Regions from separate parts of the Tepidibacillus sp. LV47 genome, predicted to be linked through region 2. Evidence: a T-box and tRNA genes for the amino acid it is inferred to sense, from the RefSeq annotation. Region 2 holds a T-box; the other holds one or more tRNA genes.

Region 1 (8,312 bases), 100 kb from region 2:
GGTTCCAAACATCCCTGGTGCTGTACCAAGAACATCTACCCTTGCATTAACTAATGTAACTCTTCCTTATGCACTTGAAATTGCCAATAAAGGAGTAAAACGAGCTATCGCTGAGAATCCCGCTCTTGAAAAAGGCTTAAACGTAGCAAATGGATTTATAACTTATGAAGCTGTCGCAAAAGATCTTGGATATGAATATGTATCTCCGAAAAAAGCTCTTGAATTAGAAACGGTGTCCATCTAATCCCCTTTCTTCCTAAATCAATCTTCATATTTGGGGCTGTCCAAAAAGTAGTATTTAACCCCGAAATCTAAAAAAAGCAACCCCAAAGAATGCTGTAAAATCAACATTCTTTGGGGTTTAATTTTGGCGGATTTTCAACTTAAATGGACTTTTTAGACCGCTCCATTTTATTATTTTTAGCATTATATTCCTTTTCCCAAAATATAAATTAAACAAATTAAAATAGTATAGTTTCTAAAAAATTAATGATATAATTTGCATCGATATATTCTTTATACTCATGAAAAAGGGGGTAAATGAATGGTTATTTTTTCGGTAATCGTATACATGGTACTCATGCTTTATATTGGGTATTATGCCTATAAACGGACGGCAGATTTATCTGATTACATGCTTGGTGGACGAACATTAGGACCAGCTGTTACTGCACTTAGTGCAGGGGCTTCTGACATGAGCGGTTGGCTGATGATGGGATTACCAGGGGCTATGTTTGCAAGCGGAGTTAGTGCATCTTGGATTGTAATCGGTCTAACTCTTGGAGCTTGGGCAAACTGGCTGTATGTAGCACCCCGTTTAAGAGCTTTTACAGAGATGAATAATTCGATTACCATTCCTGGATATTTGGAAAAACGTTTTGAAGATCATGCGAAAATTTTACGTTTCGTTTCAGGCCTAGTTATTATGTTGTTTTTCACTTTTTACGTATCCGCTGGAATGGTATCTGGGGGCGTATTATTCCATAGTATCTTCGGTATTGATTACCATACTGGCTTGTGGATTATTGCTATTGTAGTCATGGCTTATACTTTATTTGGTGGATTCCTTGCAGTGAGTTGGACTGATTTCGTTCAAGGACTAATTATGATTACTGCATTAATTATGGTTCCTGTTGTAACGATTTATCATACAGGAAGTATTAACGATACGTTTCGTATTATTCATTCAATCGATCCTTCCTTATTAGATATTTTTAAAGGAACGAGCTTTGTTGGCATCATCTCCCTTTTCGCTTGGGGATTAGGATATTTTGGCCAACCACATATTATTGTTCGTTTTATGGCGATTACATCTGTTAAAGAAATTAAAAAAGCCCGTCGAATTGGCATGGGGTGGATGATTTTTTCTACAGTAGGAGCAATGTTTACCGGTCTTGTTGGTATTGCTTATTTCCACATTCATGGGCTTAAATTAGACGATCCTGAAACGGTATTTATTAAATTAGGACAACTCTTATTTCACCCATTTCTTACTGGTTTCTTAATTTCTGCGATTCTCGCAGCGATTATGAGTACAATCTCTTCCCAGCTTCTTGTCACTTCCAGTTCTTTAACGGAAGACTTATATAAATCGTTTTTTCGACGCAACGCTTCAGATAAGGAGCTTGTTTTCTTAGGTCGCTTTTTCGTTTTCCTTGTCGCCATTATTGCCTTAGCTTTAGCATGGACGAAAAACAATACAATTCTTAATCTTGTTGGTTATGCTTGGGCTGGTTTTGGTGCTTCATTTGGCCCAGTCATCTTACTCAGCCTATATTGGAAGCGGATGACCAAATGGGGGGCTTTAGCGGGGATGGTTATTGGAGCCCTTACCGTTGTTATTTGGCCAAAACTTCCCGTGGTGAATCAGCTTTATGAAATGATTCCAGGATTTGCGTTAAGCTTGCTTGCAATAACAATTGTAAGTTTATTAACCTCAAAACCATCTACTCAAATCGAAAAACAACTTGAATCGATTCGTCAAACAATATAATAAACGAAAATTAGGCAGGTAGAGCAATATCTGCCTTTGCTTTATTTCTTAATTCATCTTCTGATAAAAAAGAAAAAATATTCTTTCGTTAACGGATTCCGCTTACCGAAAGAAGGCATGTTCGTTCGTAAATCGTACACCCATACTTCTTTTGTTGCCGACGTCGGTTTTCCCGCGAGTGAAGAATAAGATGGTTTTCACCCGTTGTGCAGTCCCACACTGATTGAGTAACGGATAAGTAAAAAGTATAATAAAAGTATCAAATGGATGTTTGGGAAATGAGGGGAAACAAAATGGATAATTTAAAGAATTTATTACGGGAAGTGCTGAAAGAAGAATTACAACCAATTCATGAGCGAATTAATCAGTTACATGAACAAAATAGTCAGTTACAGGAGCAAATTAATCAGTTAAAATATGAGACAAATCAACAGTTTGAAAATATCAAGACCGAATTAAAAGAAATCATGGCTACTGTTCAACGTATTGAACAAAATCAACCAGAAGATATTATGGCTATGTTGCAAACAATTAACAATAAATTAGACCAACGAGATGCGGAGCTTCAAGTGCTTAACAGACGTGTATTTAAACTTGAGTCTGATGTAGAAAGAATGGCACGTCTATAATAAAAGGCGCGGTCTCTAAGTTAAGAGAAACCGCGCCATTATTGGCTTTATGTATGGTGACCCCGACTGGGCTCGAACCAGCGACCCCCACCCTGTCAAGATGGTGCTCTCCCAGCTGAGCTACGGAGTCACATCTAGTATTCGTATAAATGGTGCCGAGGACCGGACTTGAACCGGTACGGTAGTCAACCCACCGCAGGATTTTAAGTCCTGTGCGTCTGCCAATTCCGCCACCCCGGCATGACAATTAAATGGTGGGCCCAACAGGACTCGAACCTGTGACCAATCGGTTATGAGCCGACCGCTCTACCAACTGAGCTATAGGCCCTTAATGGCGGAGCTGACGGGATTCGAACCCGCGATCTCCTGCGTGACAGGCAGGCATGTTAGGCCTCTACACCACAGCTCCCTATTCATTGGTTGCGGGGGCAGGATTTGAACCTGCGACCTTCGGGTTATGAGCCCGACGAGCTACCAGCTGCTCCACCCCGCGGTGTTTAAAAACGACGACAAATTATATTATATATAATTTCAAACACTTTTGCAATTTTTTTTCACAATTTATATTTTAGATATTCGTATCATCTAATCGACAAGTGATATTGTACATAGAGAAGAAACATTTGTCAATAATGAATTCTTCTTGATTTTATCATACTAATATTGTCAGTGCTCTGACAGATCACTTGGTTAAGGGGGTTTATTCTTTGCCAAAAACAATGAAAGATAAGCAAATTGCTCACCAATCTCCAAAAGCAAATCAAATCAAGCAACAACTTACAGAGCAAATCAATGCATCACAAACTGCTTCTTTGCAACAAGCAAAAAACCAACAACAATCCGCTAATCCTCAACTCATTCAATATTTTAATCCACCAGCGAATGTGATGCAAAATATGGCAACACAATCACAACAAATCAACCAACTCTTTACGCAACAAACGGTTCAACAAAAACTTCAAGAATTACAACAATTAACCAATCAATTACAGCTTGAAATTGGTAAAATGAATACAGAATATAATCAGTTGAGCAATGCAAACATGAATCAAACTCAGATTCAACAAACATTACAACAAAAAGCAAAAGCCCTTCAACAATTTACAAATGAAATTTCTCAAAAATTAATAAACCTGTAACCTTAACCAGCACATTAAAAGCTGTGGATCCTACTTCCACAGCTTTTATTAACAATTATAAACGTATAGCGTATTTCCCCATTTCGTTATCTAAAAATTCTCTATTTCCTTGGTACCGATATCCGTTTCGTTATCAATCTTCATTGATCCTTGTTGTCCATTTACTAGGCTTACTCATCGTAATAAGTTCGTGGATAGTAGTTATTTCCACCTTTTGCATCAGGTTTACCAGGAACAATAACTTTATAGTAATTGTTATCGGTTTGAAAATCAGCTTCTTCTGGTGTCGATTTTTGAACAATATTCGTATTAAAATTAATCATATGTAACGCAAGAATATCTGCAGCCTTGTTAAATGCCTCTATGGTATCAAAAATAAAAAAATCTTTGTGCTCATGGTTAATAAACTTATCATAAACATTGGTTTCTCCCTGAACAGTCCAGTATGCAGATTCAATGATATTGGATATGGCATGATCTCCAAGAGATAAGTCGATGGTTCTGCCATCTGGTTGATCATACACTGGTTGAATCATATAATAGTGCATGATGATCACTCCTTTGCTATCATTTTTGACAGGAGTGGCCACTTTTTATTCCTTATTTTAAAAATATGTTTTTATAATACGATTGTACTTAACACCATCCTTTGTAAATATTGATTGATAAAGTTCTAATGCATTTACTGTCCAAGGAGTAGTCTTTAATATAATCTCTTCCGTTTTAGATGAGGGTTGAATTATTACTTTTCTTGCAAGTGTTAAATGAGGCGTAAAAATAGGTTTTGCATCAAAGTTAATTTTTAGAGGTCGAATTGCCTTTATTAATTGTTGATATAATTGATGTAGCGGCTGTAAATCCCCTTGAACTCCCGCCCATAAAATATTAGGTTTTGCCATTGACGGAAAAGCACCAATCCCCTCAACCCATAATTGAAACGGCACCATTTTCTTCACCGCTTCTTTCATTGCCTGTTCAATTAGGGGAATTTTTCCTTCTTCGACCTCTCCTAAAAATAAAGTTGTGATATGCCAATTTTCTATTGGAACAAATCGCCCTTTATATCTATTTTTTAAAGAAGGCAAAATGCTGCCAACTTGATCCTTTATCGAGTGCTCCATGTTAATCGCAATAAATAATCGCATCATATCCTCCTCCGCTTAAAAAGAAAACTTGGCTCATTTTTGCCAAGCATGTTAACCAACGTTTTTCTGATTTTCCAAAAGATCAACTTCTTCCATATCTCTTAAACGATGGGCAAGACGACCAGATGCTGATGCTGCAATTCCAGCAACAAGGTCATCTAAAAAAGTATGTATACCTTTCCCCGTTTTGGTATCTAGTTTTTTAATAATTCCCATTTTTTGTTTATCTAAATGACCAAATGTAGTAACGGCAATACTGCCATAACCAAAAACCGAACCCAAAGCTAATGTTTCGTCGATACCAAATAAACCTTCATCTGATTCAATTAATGATTGCAATGGTTCTTGTAATAAATGTTTTTCTGCCAATCGATCCAACTCAATTCCAACTAATAAAGCATGTTGAACTTCTCTTTTTTCCAAGACCTTATAAACGCTTTCAACACACAGGTCTAGAGTAAGCTCCGAATTATATGGTGCCTGCATTTCATAAACAATCTTCGCAATATCTTCGATCGTTACTCCCCGCTCTTGCAACCATTGTAATGCTGCTGATTTTACTTCTTTACTTGGTACTTTTCTTTTCAAAAAAACACCCCCTTGTTTTCATCTTAACATGTTTTATCAACACAGAACATAGGGAATTTATCGATCATTTTCCATGCTTTATAATGGAAAATTCTCTACTTACTCGTTTTCTAAACTGTGATTAATCCGTTGAATAAGGTAAGCAGTTCCATAACTAAGCCCTACGAGAAACATCACAGGCAAGATAAAAAATAGAAAAATAAGCAAATGATTTCCCTCCATGACAAAAGGTATTGCTTATTATTAGCTTATAGAAAAATAATTATTTATATGCACTGCGAATGTTTCGCAATTCTTATTTTTTTGATAATATATTCTTATATCGTTAATAAGAAAGGTACACTTTCTTTTTATATAAAAGGGGGGCTTGATAATGAAATATAGTATTGTGATCTATCCACCAAGAGAAGTACAGGATCGAGCGAATGCTTTGCGAAAGCGTTATGATTCCCATTACACACTGATTCCTCCTCATATCAAACTCGTTGATGCATTTGAATGGGAAAATGTTTTAGAACTAACTGAACGCATAGAAAAGGTAGCACAAACGATTCCTCCTTTTACATTAAGGATAAATAAAGTTGGAACATTTCTTCCGATCTCTCCTGTCGTTTATTTTGGTTTTGAGAAAAATGAAGTAATCTATGACTTTCATGAAAAATTAATTCATCAAGTTCTTAATCAGGAACCTAAATTTAAATTTACTCCCCATATAACAATTGCTCAAGATCTTCCTGAACAAGAATTACACGACATACTTGGTCGTTTAAAAATGAAAGAATATGATATGAAATTTCCTGTTGATCGAGTGCATCTTTGTTATCAACTGGAAAATGAATCTTGGAATGTTCATCAAACCTTTTTATTAAAAGGAACAAAGTAAATATATTAGTCACAAATCAAAAAGAATTAGATGATGCTTTTTCCATCAGAGATATTGAACATATAGCCATGGAGAAAAAAGTGGAGGCCAACTAAAGCGTCGCTTTCATTTTTTCAACAATATCATAGGAAACGGTCTTAGTACCAATTGGCGCATGAAACATTATGCCTCCTCTAGAACCATGAAAATCAGACCCAGCAGTAGCTAGGATACCATATTGGTCTGCCATTTGTTGATATTTTTTCTCATCTTCTTCACTGTGATCTGGATGATAGACTTCAATGCCTTTGATTCCGTAGCGGATTAAACGTACGACCATTTCGTCGTTATCATATATACCAGGGTGTGCTAATATGGGAACTCCCCCTGCTTCTTTGATAATATCGACCCCTTCTTCTGGAGATATACGAATGGGATTAACGTATGCTTGACCATTTTTCCCAAGATATAAATCAAAAGCCTCTTCCATCGTCTGAACGATACCTTTATCAATTAATACTTCGGCGATATGGGGACGTCCTACATTGGCATCTTCTCGTCTAATTTTAGCCAAAACCTCTTCCATTTTAATATCAATGCCAAGTTCATTTAGTTTTTCAATCATCATCGCGTTTCGACGATCTCTGAATTTTTCTAATTCCTTAAGTTGTTTTAAAAACCTTTGATCTTTATATTGGATAAAATATCCCAACACATGGACGTCCTGACCTTGTTCAACAGTACTAATTTCAATACCTGGAATTGCCTCAATTCCCATTATATTCGCCATCTGAATCGCTTCATCGATACCTGCCACCGAATCATGATCGGTGATTCCAAGAGCAATCAAACCAGCCTCTTTTGCTAATTTTATATTTTCTGAAGGAGGATTCAGACCGTCAGAGACTGTACTATGGGTATGTAAATCTGCTCTTAACTGTTCCAGCTTTACCACTTCCTTTTTGTGAACATTTCATAAAAAACACGAATGTTGCCAAGTTCCCCTACATAGAAGTCATATAGGAACAAAATTTAACAAAACTGAATTTAAGGGGGATAAAGTGTGCATATTCATGTAAAATCGCTTCCCAAAATTATCAAACCTTCTTCAATCGTTGATAGGGTTTTTAAGTCTCAAGGTTTTCGCCGAAAGGGAAAGAAGGATTCACCTTATTATCAGTTGCGAATAGAAGATGTATCCACGAAAACCCAATATGAAGTGCAAATTCCCATTAAAGAGATTCATCAGCATCAACAAGAGCCTTTTTATAAATGCCAAGAGTTTCAAATTAAAATGATCTCCCCAAGAAGAAAGAATCAACAAATCCCCGATGCCATTATCTTAGCGGCAAAAGAAAAAGTTCAGGAAGCCTTCTCTTACCTGTTAGTTAAATAATCCAATTAGCCTTCTCCATATTCTCGATTCATGATCCGTTTTAATTGTGCTTGAATGGTATAGTTGCGAATGACTTGATAACTAGGGGAACTTCGATCGTAAAACTTCCCTCCATAATAGAACCTTCGGCTAATTGTAGGGTACTTACTTTGAACGATTTCCATTTCTAGATACACCTTTTGATCCAATAGTTGAAAATAAATTTGTGCCAATGATCCTTCACGAAGATAATTGCTACTAGAAAAACCGATTCCACCTTCACTGATATCATGAATATGTACAATGTAAGGTTTCACTAGTTCGACTAAAGGTTTTTTGCCTGAAAAAGAAACCGCAGAAATTTTTCCTTTAATATCAATTGGGAAGCGAAGACTTTCTCTTGTGATCATCCAACGTTCACGTATCTCTGGCGGGGCTGTCAGGATAATATGATGGTTATCCTTCCCAACTGCTGTCGTTTGGAAGGAATGAGAGCTTTGATATTCAATAATTTGGCAACGTAAAGGTTGCCCAAGTTGAATTTTCTCTACGAATGGGGTTTCAACAACGATAAAATGCCC
Region 2 (8,312 bases):
TCAAGACCCTGTCTCCTTATTTGAACCCATTTACCATGATGGCGGCGATCCCATTTATGTCATGGATCAAATTAGTGACGATAAGAATAAAGACGTTCAATGGTTAGAAGAAATCGCAATCAAACAAGCTCTTGATCGATTAAATGAGCGGGAAAAAATGATTCTATCCATGAGGTTCTATGAAGGGAAAACACAGATGGAGGTCGCTGAGGAGATTGGAATTTCACAAGCACAAGTTTCTAGATTAGAAAAAGCTGCGATTCATCAAATGCAAAAATATATTCGCGCTTGAAAATCGTTCGTACATTTTTCACCTATCTTACATATATATATTAAAAGACCAGAAGAAGATAGGTGAGTATCATGATCAAAATTTCTGAGTTTCAGACTAAGGATGTTGTAAATATTTATGATGGTAAAAAATTGGGTATTGTGCAGGATGTTGAAATCGATTTAAAAACTGGTCGAGTTGAGGCATTGGTCATCCCGAATCAAGGGAAGTTATTTGGTCTATTCGGGAATGGTACGGAGTATATCATTCCTTGGAAGAATATTGTGAAGATTGGCCTTGATGTGGTATTGGTAAAGCTGGATGATCATCGTGCATTTCGGTCAATCGAATCTGGTGATGATGCTGATCCGTTTAAAAAATATTAATGAATAGATGGCAAGGATTTAGTTCCTTGTCTTTTTTTTTTGTAGCTTTTGGGTTTGTATATTACAAACCTATTTTAAGTTTGAAAGCCTTGAACATAAGTTCATATGCTATATTCAATGAAGATAGTCAATATGATAAAATGTGAAAAAGGAGTGGATGAGATGGAACCATTTCAATTACAGGAGCAACCCATTCCCCATCTTGTGATCAAATCATGGCAAAAACTTGTTCCTGGTTTAAATGTCGGATTTAGTACGAAAAAGGGTGGAGTAAGTAAAGGTTTTTATGCCACGATGAATTTAGCCCTCCATGTTAACGATCAAGAAGAAGATGTGATTAGCAACCGTAAAATGCTTACGAACGCTTTAGGTTTTTCTTTTGATGCATGGACATCAGCTGAACAAGTTCATGGGAATCATATCGAGATCATTTCTAAAGAGAAACGAGGAAAAGGGCGATTATCACGAGAAGATGCGATTCAAGATACAGATGGAATGGTTACGAATGAACCGAATATTTTACTTACATCATTTTATGCCGATTGTGTCCCATTATTTTTTCTAGACCCAGTAAAAAAAGTAATTGGTCTAGCTCATGCTGGTTGGAAAGGAACACAATTGAAAATAGCAGAAAAAATGATCGAAACTTTTGTGTTTGCCTTTGGATCAAATCGTGAAGATATTCATGTTGCAATCGGCCCTTCGATTGGGCAATGTTGTTATGAAGTTGATGGAAAAGTGATCCAGCCCATTCAATCTACATTTTCTTTTATTCCGGAGGATATCATTTTCGACAAAAACAATGGACATTATGATTTAGATTTAAAAAAATTAAACCAACAAATACTAATTCATGCAGGAATTTTGCCGAATCATATCGAAGTTTCTTCATATTGTACCAGTTGTGATCATCATTTATTCTTCTCCCATCGAAAAGACAAAGGGAAAACAGGTCGAATGGCGGCTTGGATTGGCTTAAGGAAGGATGAGTCATAATGTCCCTAAAAGAAAATATTCAACAAGTAAAGCAAAGAATAAAAAAGGCGTGTGAAAAAAGTAAGCGAGAAGAAAATGAAGTGAAGATGATTGCAGTTACGAAATACGTTGGAATCGAACAGACAAGAGAAGTGCTTGACTTAGGTATCGAACATATTGGCGAGAACAGGGTTCAATACGCGCTTCCTAAATACGAAGCATTATCTTCAATGGGAGTCTGGCATTTTATCGGCCATTTGCAGACGAATAAGGTTAAACAAGTCGTTGGAAAGTTCGATTATATTCATTCTTTGGATAGGCTCTCTTTGGCAGAGGCGATCCATAAACGGGCAAACCAATTACAAACAAAAGTGAAATGTTTCATTCAGGTGAATATTTCAGGTGAAGAGAGCAAAGGTGGCGTCAATCCTGACGAATTAATCGAATTTTGCAAGGCGATTCGCCAATATGATACCATTCAAGTGGTAGGCTTAATGACAATGGCACCTTATACGGCGAATCAAGAGCTGATTCGTTCTGTCTTTAGAAGTCTCCGAGAATGGAGAGATCAGATTAATCAACAAAAAATCTTTCATGAACCGATAAAAGAATTATCGATGGGAATGTCGAACGATTTTGAAATTGCGATCGAAGAAGGAGCAACTTTTATCCGTTTAGGAAGTGTTTTATTTAAAAATTAAAGGGAAAGAAAAGGAGGAGCGTTTTCTTATGATGGGGAAGCTGATGGGTTTTCTTGGCCTAAACGATGAGGAAGAAGAGATCACTGAAGAACAAGAAGAAGAGGTTAGAGAAGAAGAATTTTTACCTAGTCGTAAGCATAAAAATAACGTAGTTAGCATACATAGCCAAAAAAATGTCAAGGTGATTTTATCCGAACCTAGGTCCTATGAAGAAGCGCAACAAATCGCTGATTATTTGCGTTTACATCGTCCTGTGATTGTTAATCTTCAACGAATGAATTCGGATCAAGCAAGGCGTATGGTTGATTTCTTAAGCGGTTGTGTTTATGCATTAAATGGAGAAATTTCAAAAGTTGGAGCAAGTATTTTTGTCTTAACACCTGAAAATATTACCATTGAAGGTACGATTACGGAGATGATTGAAGAATAACGATTGAAAATAAACAGTAAAGGGTGACAGCATGGTAGCATTAATGACAATACTATACTACGCTTATAGGATTTATTATTATATGATCTTGGCATACATTATTATGTCTTGGTTACCACAGTTAGCACATAGTCCAATTGGCGAGTTATTAGCTCGGCTCGTTGAACCGTATTTACGTCCATTTCGCAGATTAATCCCGCCAATTGGGATGATCGATATTTCACCTATTGCGGCATTAATCGCATTATGGTTTATCTATTTAGGAGCCAATTCTGTTCTTGGTTATCTTTTTACAATATTGGGGTAACAACAGATGAAATTTGAACATATATTAAATCATTACCGCAAAGAGGAACAACCATTTGTTGAAAGAGTAATCGATTTTTGTGAACGAGTTTCACTAAGCCACAAGCCGATTAGAACGGATTTTGTTGATCCAAGACAAAAGGTCATTGTACAAAACATCGTTAATTCTTATATGGATTTGACGATGTTTTTTGATGGAGGTTATCAGGAGGCAGAACGGGGTAGAATTTTGATCGCTCCATCATATTTTTATTCAGAAGAAGATTTAGGGCTTCATTATTTTCAAATCTATGGTGAAAATAAATTTTTCGTAATCACCCATAAAGATGTGTTAGGTGCATTATTAAACATTGGCTTAAAACGAGAAAAATTTGGCGACATTTTAATCACGGATACCACAAAACAATTGATCGTAGCAAGTGAAGTAGCAGATTACGTAAGGATGGAACTCAAGCAAATTGGCAAAACCAAGATCAATTTAGAGTCGATTACAAGGGATCATTTAAATCCTCCTTTAATCCAATATGAGAATTTACAATTTACAGTACATTCTTTACGGGTGGATACTGTCGTGGCTCATGTTTTTCGTCAATCTCGTTCAAAAGTAGCAGAATGGATTAAAGGAAAACACTTAAAAGTGAATTGGCAAATTGTAGATCAAGTTGATTACAAACTAGAAGTTGGCGATATGGTATCGTTAAGAAAATTTGGCCGATTTAAAATCTTAGAGGAAGATGGAACAACAAAAAAAGGTCGAATCTTGATAAAAGTAGGGAAAATCATTTAAAAAAGTTGCAAGAAAATGAAGGATTTTTCCCTTTGATGTCGAAATTGAAATCGAAAAAGATTTTCGATCATATACTTTTTGGAGGTGTTTTTGGTGCCTTTAACACCGCTGGATATACATAATAAAGAATTTAGTCGAGCATTCCGTGGGTATGATGAAGATGAAGTGAATGAATTTCTTGATCAAATTATTAAGGATTATGAAGCGTTGATCCGTCAAAATAAAGATTTAGAAGAAAAAATTCTTCAAGCCAATGAAAGATTACAACATTTTACCAATATTGAAGAAAGTTTAAGCAAATCGATTATAGTTGCTCAAGAAACTGCGGAAGAAGTGAAAGCCAATGCCAAAAAAGAAGCTCAATTAATCATCAAAGAGGCAGAAAAAAATGCTGACCGCATCATTAATGAAGCATTGATTAAAGCAAGAACCATCGCTTTAGAAATTGAGGAATTAAAGAAAAAAGCAAGTATTTATCGCAAACGATTCCGTACTCTTTTAGAAGCACAATTAGAGATGTTGGATGAAAAAGCATGGGATGAAATGGAACAACTTGATTCTCTTGAGCAATTAGAAAAAGATAATTGACGTATAAACGTTGACTTTTTGTCGATAATTAATGTATATTTGTTCATTATATATCTTAAATACAAAAAACTATGATTGGGACACGTTTCATTAGAATGGATTCCAAGCGAGCTAGGGATTGGTGGAAGCCTAGTAATCTCATTTTATTGAAATATCACCCATGAGTTGCTTTCTGAAAGCAAGTATCTGCAAGTAGGAAAAGTCGGTGTATGCCGTTATCTGAATGAAGTGGCTTTTAGCTATTAGGGTGGTACCGCGGGTAACCTTCTCGTCCCTAGATTTGGGTTGAGAAGGTTTTTTTATTCCTTTAGTATCATTGTTACGATAGAAAAAAATCATGAGGAGTGAAGAAGGTGGATTATACAAAAACATTAAATCTGTTAAAAACAGATTTTCCAATGCGGGGTAATTTGCCAAATAAAGAGCCAGAAATTCAAAAATGGTGGGACGAAGTTGATATCTACCATAAAGTCCAAGAAAAACAAAAAGGAAAACCAAAGTTTATCCTTCATGATGGACCGCCTTATGCAAATGGCGATATTCATATTGGCCATGCCTTAAATAAGGTATTAAAGGATTTTATTGTTCGCTTTAAAACGATGCAAGGTTATGATGCTCCTTACGTTCCGGGATGGGATACTCATGGCCTACCTATCGAACATGCGATTATTAAGAATCAAAAAATCAACCGCCATGAAATCAGTCCCATCGAGTTCCGTAATATGTGTCGTGACTATGCTCTTTCTTATGTAGAAAAGCAAAAAGAGCAATTTAAACGCCTTGGTGTACGCGGGGATTTTGATAACCCCTATATCACACTAAAACCAGAATACGAAGCAAGACAACTTCGGGTTTTTGGAGAGATGGCGAAGAAAGGTTTAATTTACAAAGGATTAAAGCCTGTTTATTGGTCTCCATCATCCGAGTCTGCTCTTGCTGAAGCAGAGATTGAATATAAAGAAAAGAAATCTCCATCGATTTATGTGGTTTTTGAAGTAGTAGATGGGAAAGGAAAACTACCAAAAGGTTCGAATATTGTCATTTGGACCACAACCCCATGGACCATACCTGCAAACTTAGGAATCTCCATTCATCCAGAATACCAATATGTACTTTTTAAGGCCAATAACCAACAGTACCTTGTTGCCAAGGAGTTATTGGATCAAGTGAAAGCTGAGATTGGCTTTGAAGAAGTAGAAATCCTTCAAGAATTTAAAGGAGAAGAATTAGAAGGTGTTCTTTGTCAACATCCATTCTATGATCGTACATCCCTAGTGATGTTAGGGGAACATGTTACATTAGATGCAGGTACAGGTTGCGTCCATACCGCTCCTGGACATGGGGAAGATGACTTTTATGTAGGTCAAAAATATGGTCTTGATGTTTTATCCCCCATTGATGACCAAGGGAAGTTCACTAGTGATGCTCCAGGTTTTGAGGGAATGTTCTATGAGGATGCCAACAAAGAAGTGACGAAGAAACTAGATGAAGTCGGCAAATTGTTAAAACTTGGCTTTATCAAACATCAATATCCTCATGACTGGCGGACGAAACAGCCTGTGATTTTCCGTGCGACAGAACAATGGTTTGCTTCCATTGATAAAATTCGCCAACAAATGTTGGAGGAAATTAAAAATGTTAAATGGGTCCCACATTGGGGTGAACAGCGTCTCCATAATATGATTGCCGAACGTGGTGATTGGTGTATTTCCCGTCAACGGATTTGGGGAGTGCCTATTCCGATCTTCTATTGTCAAGATTGCGGCGAAACGATTTTAAATGATGATACCATTAATCATCTAATCAAGTTGGTTGAAAAAGAAGGCACAAATGTTTGGTTTGCAAGAGAGGCCCATGAATTAATGCCTGAAGGATATCAATGTCCATCCTGTGGCGGCACTCACTTTAGAAAAGAAACGGATATTATGGATGTTTGGTTTGATTCTGGTTCCAGTCACGAAGGGGTGCTTACCCAAAGAGAAGAACTGCGTCGTCCTGCTGATCTCTATCTTGAGGGCTCTGACCAATATCGCGGTTGGTTTAACTCTTCCCTATCTACAAGTGTTGCTGTTACTGGAAAAGCGCCATATAAGGCGGTATTAAGCCATGGTTTTACCTTAGATGGCGAAGGGAGAAAGATGTCCAAATCCTTAGGAAACGTGATTGTTCCCCAAAAGATTATGGATCAACTCGGGGCAGATATTCTTCGTCTATGGGTGGCATCGGTTGACTATCAAGCGGATGTGCGTATTTCGGATAATATCTTAAAACAAATCTCAGAAGTTTATCGGAAGATTCGCAATACCCTTCGTTTCTTAGTCGGAAACTTAGAGGGATTTGATCCAAAGACGGATAAAGTGCCTCTTGACAAAATGAATGAACTAGACAAATATGCCATGATGAAAACGAAGCTGCTCATTGATAAAGTCATCAAAGCCTATGATGAATATGAATTCCATACTGTTTATCAATCGATTCACAACTTCTGTACCGTCGATATGAGTGCATTCTATTTAGATATCGTTAAGGATCGTCTTTACATTCAACCCTTACATTCGCCTTCAAGGAAAGCTGCGCAAACCGTGTTGTATGAAGTTTTATTAGCTTTAGTCAAATTAATTGCACCGATCCTTCCCCATACGGCTGATGAAGTGTGGAAGTATATTCCTGGTGTAGAGGAGATTAGTGTTCAATTAACGGAAATGCCTGACTGGTCCCATATCGAAGTGGATCAGCAGTTAATGGAGAAATGGAACCGATTCTTGAAAGTTCGTGATGAGGTCTTAAAAGCCCTTGAAGTAGCAAGAAAAGATAAAGTGATTGGTCATTCTTTACAAGCAGCGGTGTACATCTATCCATCACAAGAAGTGGCCGAATTACTTCGTCAATTTGATGAGTTAGATAAACTATTTATCGTTTCCCAAGTATATGTACACGATCATGAAGCTCCAGCTGATGCCATGGAGTTAGAAGGTCTTCATGTTCTCGTTACACCGGCAGAAGGAGAAAAGTGTCAACGTTGTTGGGTGGTAAGCCCAGAGGTTGGTAAGAAACATGAAGAACTCTGCCCAAGTTGTGCTGATATTGTAGAGAAGCATTATAGTCATTTAGTAACTGAATAAGTAAGGTAAAAATAAAAGCTTAGGGCTCAATCAGCCCTAAGCTTTTATCGTTTGCGCCCGGGTATGGATGTTATTTCTAAAGAGAAATTGTTGATCCACCAGACTATGATAACTTAACTTGACTTTATGTAATCAACCAAGTCAGTTTGTTTAGTAATGGTAAAAATGCGTAAACTATGAATAATGAATATAGGAGGTAGGGAAATGAAGGATCAAACTCAGGGTAATCAATCGATTGAAAAAGAAAATGAGAAGAAGGATGAGGAAAAATACTCCTTAGAATGGATTGGGAAAAAAATTGATGAATTAGGTATACAGTTGGAACGGGTACAAATCGCTGATTATGTTGCTTTATTAAATCGGCCTCATCGATTGTTTTTTATTAACCTTTTAACTGGGATTGCAAGGGGAATCGGGATTGCGCTTGGGTTTACCGTATTTGCTGCTACTATCATTTATATTTTACAAAAATTAGGCGCTTTAAATTTACCGATTATTGGGGATTATATAGCTGATATTGTCAAAATTGTCCAAGCCCAATTAGATATTGAGCGAAGTTTTCGATAAAAGAGGTGCGATATAATGAATCAAAAAGATCTTCAACATTTCAAGGAATTATTGCTAGAAGAAAAAAAATCACTTCTGCATGAATGGGAAACCAACAATCATTTTAACTTAGATGAAAGTATGAAAGATTCGATTGGAGAACTTTCCCTTTATGATAACCATCCAGCAGATATTGGATC

Evidence for each region. A T-box is a leader RNA that pairs with one kind of tRNA and senses whether it is charged. The one in region 2 lies ahead of ileS (isoleucine--tRNA ligase), so its partner is inferred to be a tRNA-Ile.
Region 1: it has a tRNA-Ile gene. The T-box ahead of ileS (isoleucine--tRNA ligase) is inferred to sense a tRNA for this amino acid. The anticodon was not compared.

What each region holds. Positions count from the first base shown of each region.
Region 1 is NZ_JBLWIF010000001.1:393,178-401,489, forward strand. It holds gene ald (alanine dehydrogenase) at 1-244, shown strand, start outside; gene putP (sodium/proline symporter PutP) at 545-1,993, shown strand; partial or broken gene ACMW72_RS01965 (SAM-dependent methyltransferase) at 2,053-2,203, opposite strand; gene ACMW72_RS01970 (hypothetical protein) at 2,272-2,622, shown strand; tRNA gene ACMW72_RS01975 (tRNA-Val) at 2,677-2,752, opposite strand; tRNA gene ACMW72_RS01980 (tRNA-Leu) at 2,773-2,862, opposite strand; tRNA gene ACMW72_RS01985 (tRNA-Ile) at 2,875-2,950, opposite strand; tRNA gene ACMW72_RS01990 (tRNA-Asp) at 2,955-3,031, opposite strand; tRNA gene ACMW72_RS01995 (tRNA-Met) at 3,040-3,115, opposite strand; gene ACMW72_RS02000 (hypothetical protein) at 3,330-3,761, shown strand; gene ACMW72_RS02005 (hypothetical protein) at 3,932-4,309, opposite strand; gene thpR (RNA 2',3'-cyclic phosphodiesterase) at 4,367-4,906, opposite strand; gene ACMW72_RS02015 (phosphatidylglycerophosphatase A) at 4,958-5,494, opposite strand; gene ACMW72_RS02020 (2'-5' RNA ligase family protein) at 5,868-6,377, shown strand; gene ACMW72_RS02025 (PHP domain-containing protein) at 6,469-7,311, opposite strand; gene ACMW72_RS02030 (hypothetical protein) at 7,420-7,752, shown strand; gene ACMW72_RS02035 (PilZ domain-containing protein) at 7,758-8,312, opposite strand, start outside.
Region 2 is NZ_JBLWIF010000001.1:292,548-300,859, reverse strand. It holds gene sigG (RNA polymerase sporulation sigma factor SigG) at 1-292, shown strand, start outside; gene ACMW72_RS01490 (YlmC/YmxH family sporulation protein) at 367-657, shown strand; gene pgeF (peptidoglycan editing factor PgeF) at 820-1,653, shown strand; gene ACMW72_RS01480 (YggS family pyridoxal phosphate-dependent enzyme) at 1,653-2,333, shown strand; gene ACMW72_RS01475 (cell division protein SepF) at 2,365-2,763, shown strand; gene ACMW72_RS01470 (YggT family protein) at 2,795-3,070, shown strand; gene ACMW72_RS01465 (RNA-binding protein) at 3,077-3,856, shown strand; gene ACMW72_RS01460 (DivIVA domain-containing protein) at 3,950-4,444, shown strand; T-box leader at 4,507-4,723, shown strand; gene ileS (isoleucine--tRNA ligase) at 4,798-7,566, shown strand; gene ACMW72_RS01450 (DUF5665 domain-containing protein) at 7,771-8,133, shown strand; gene ACMW72_RS01445 (TraR/DksA C4-type zinc finger protein) at 8,149-8,312, shown strand, end outside.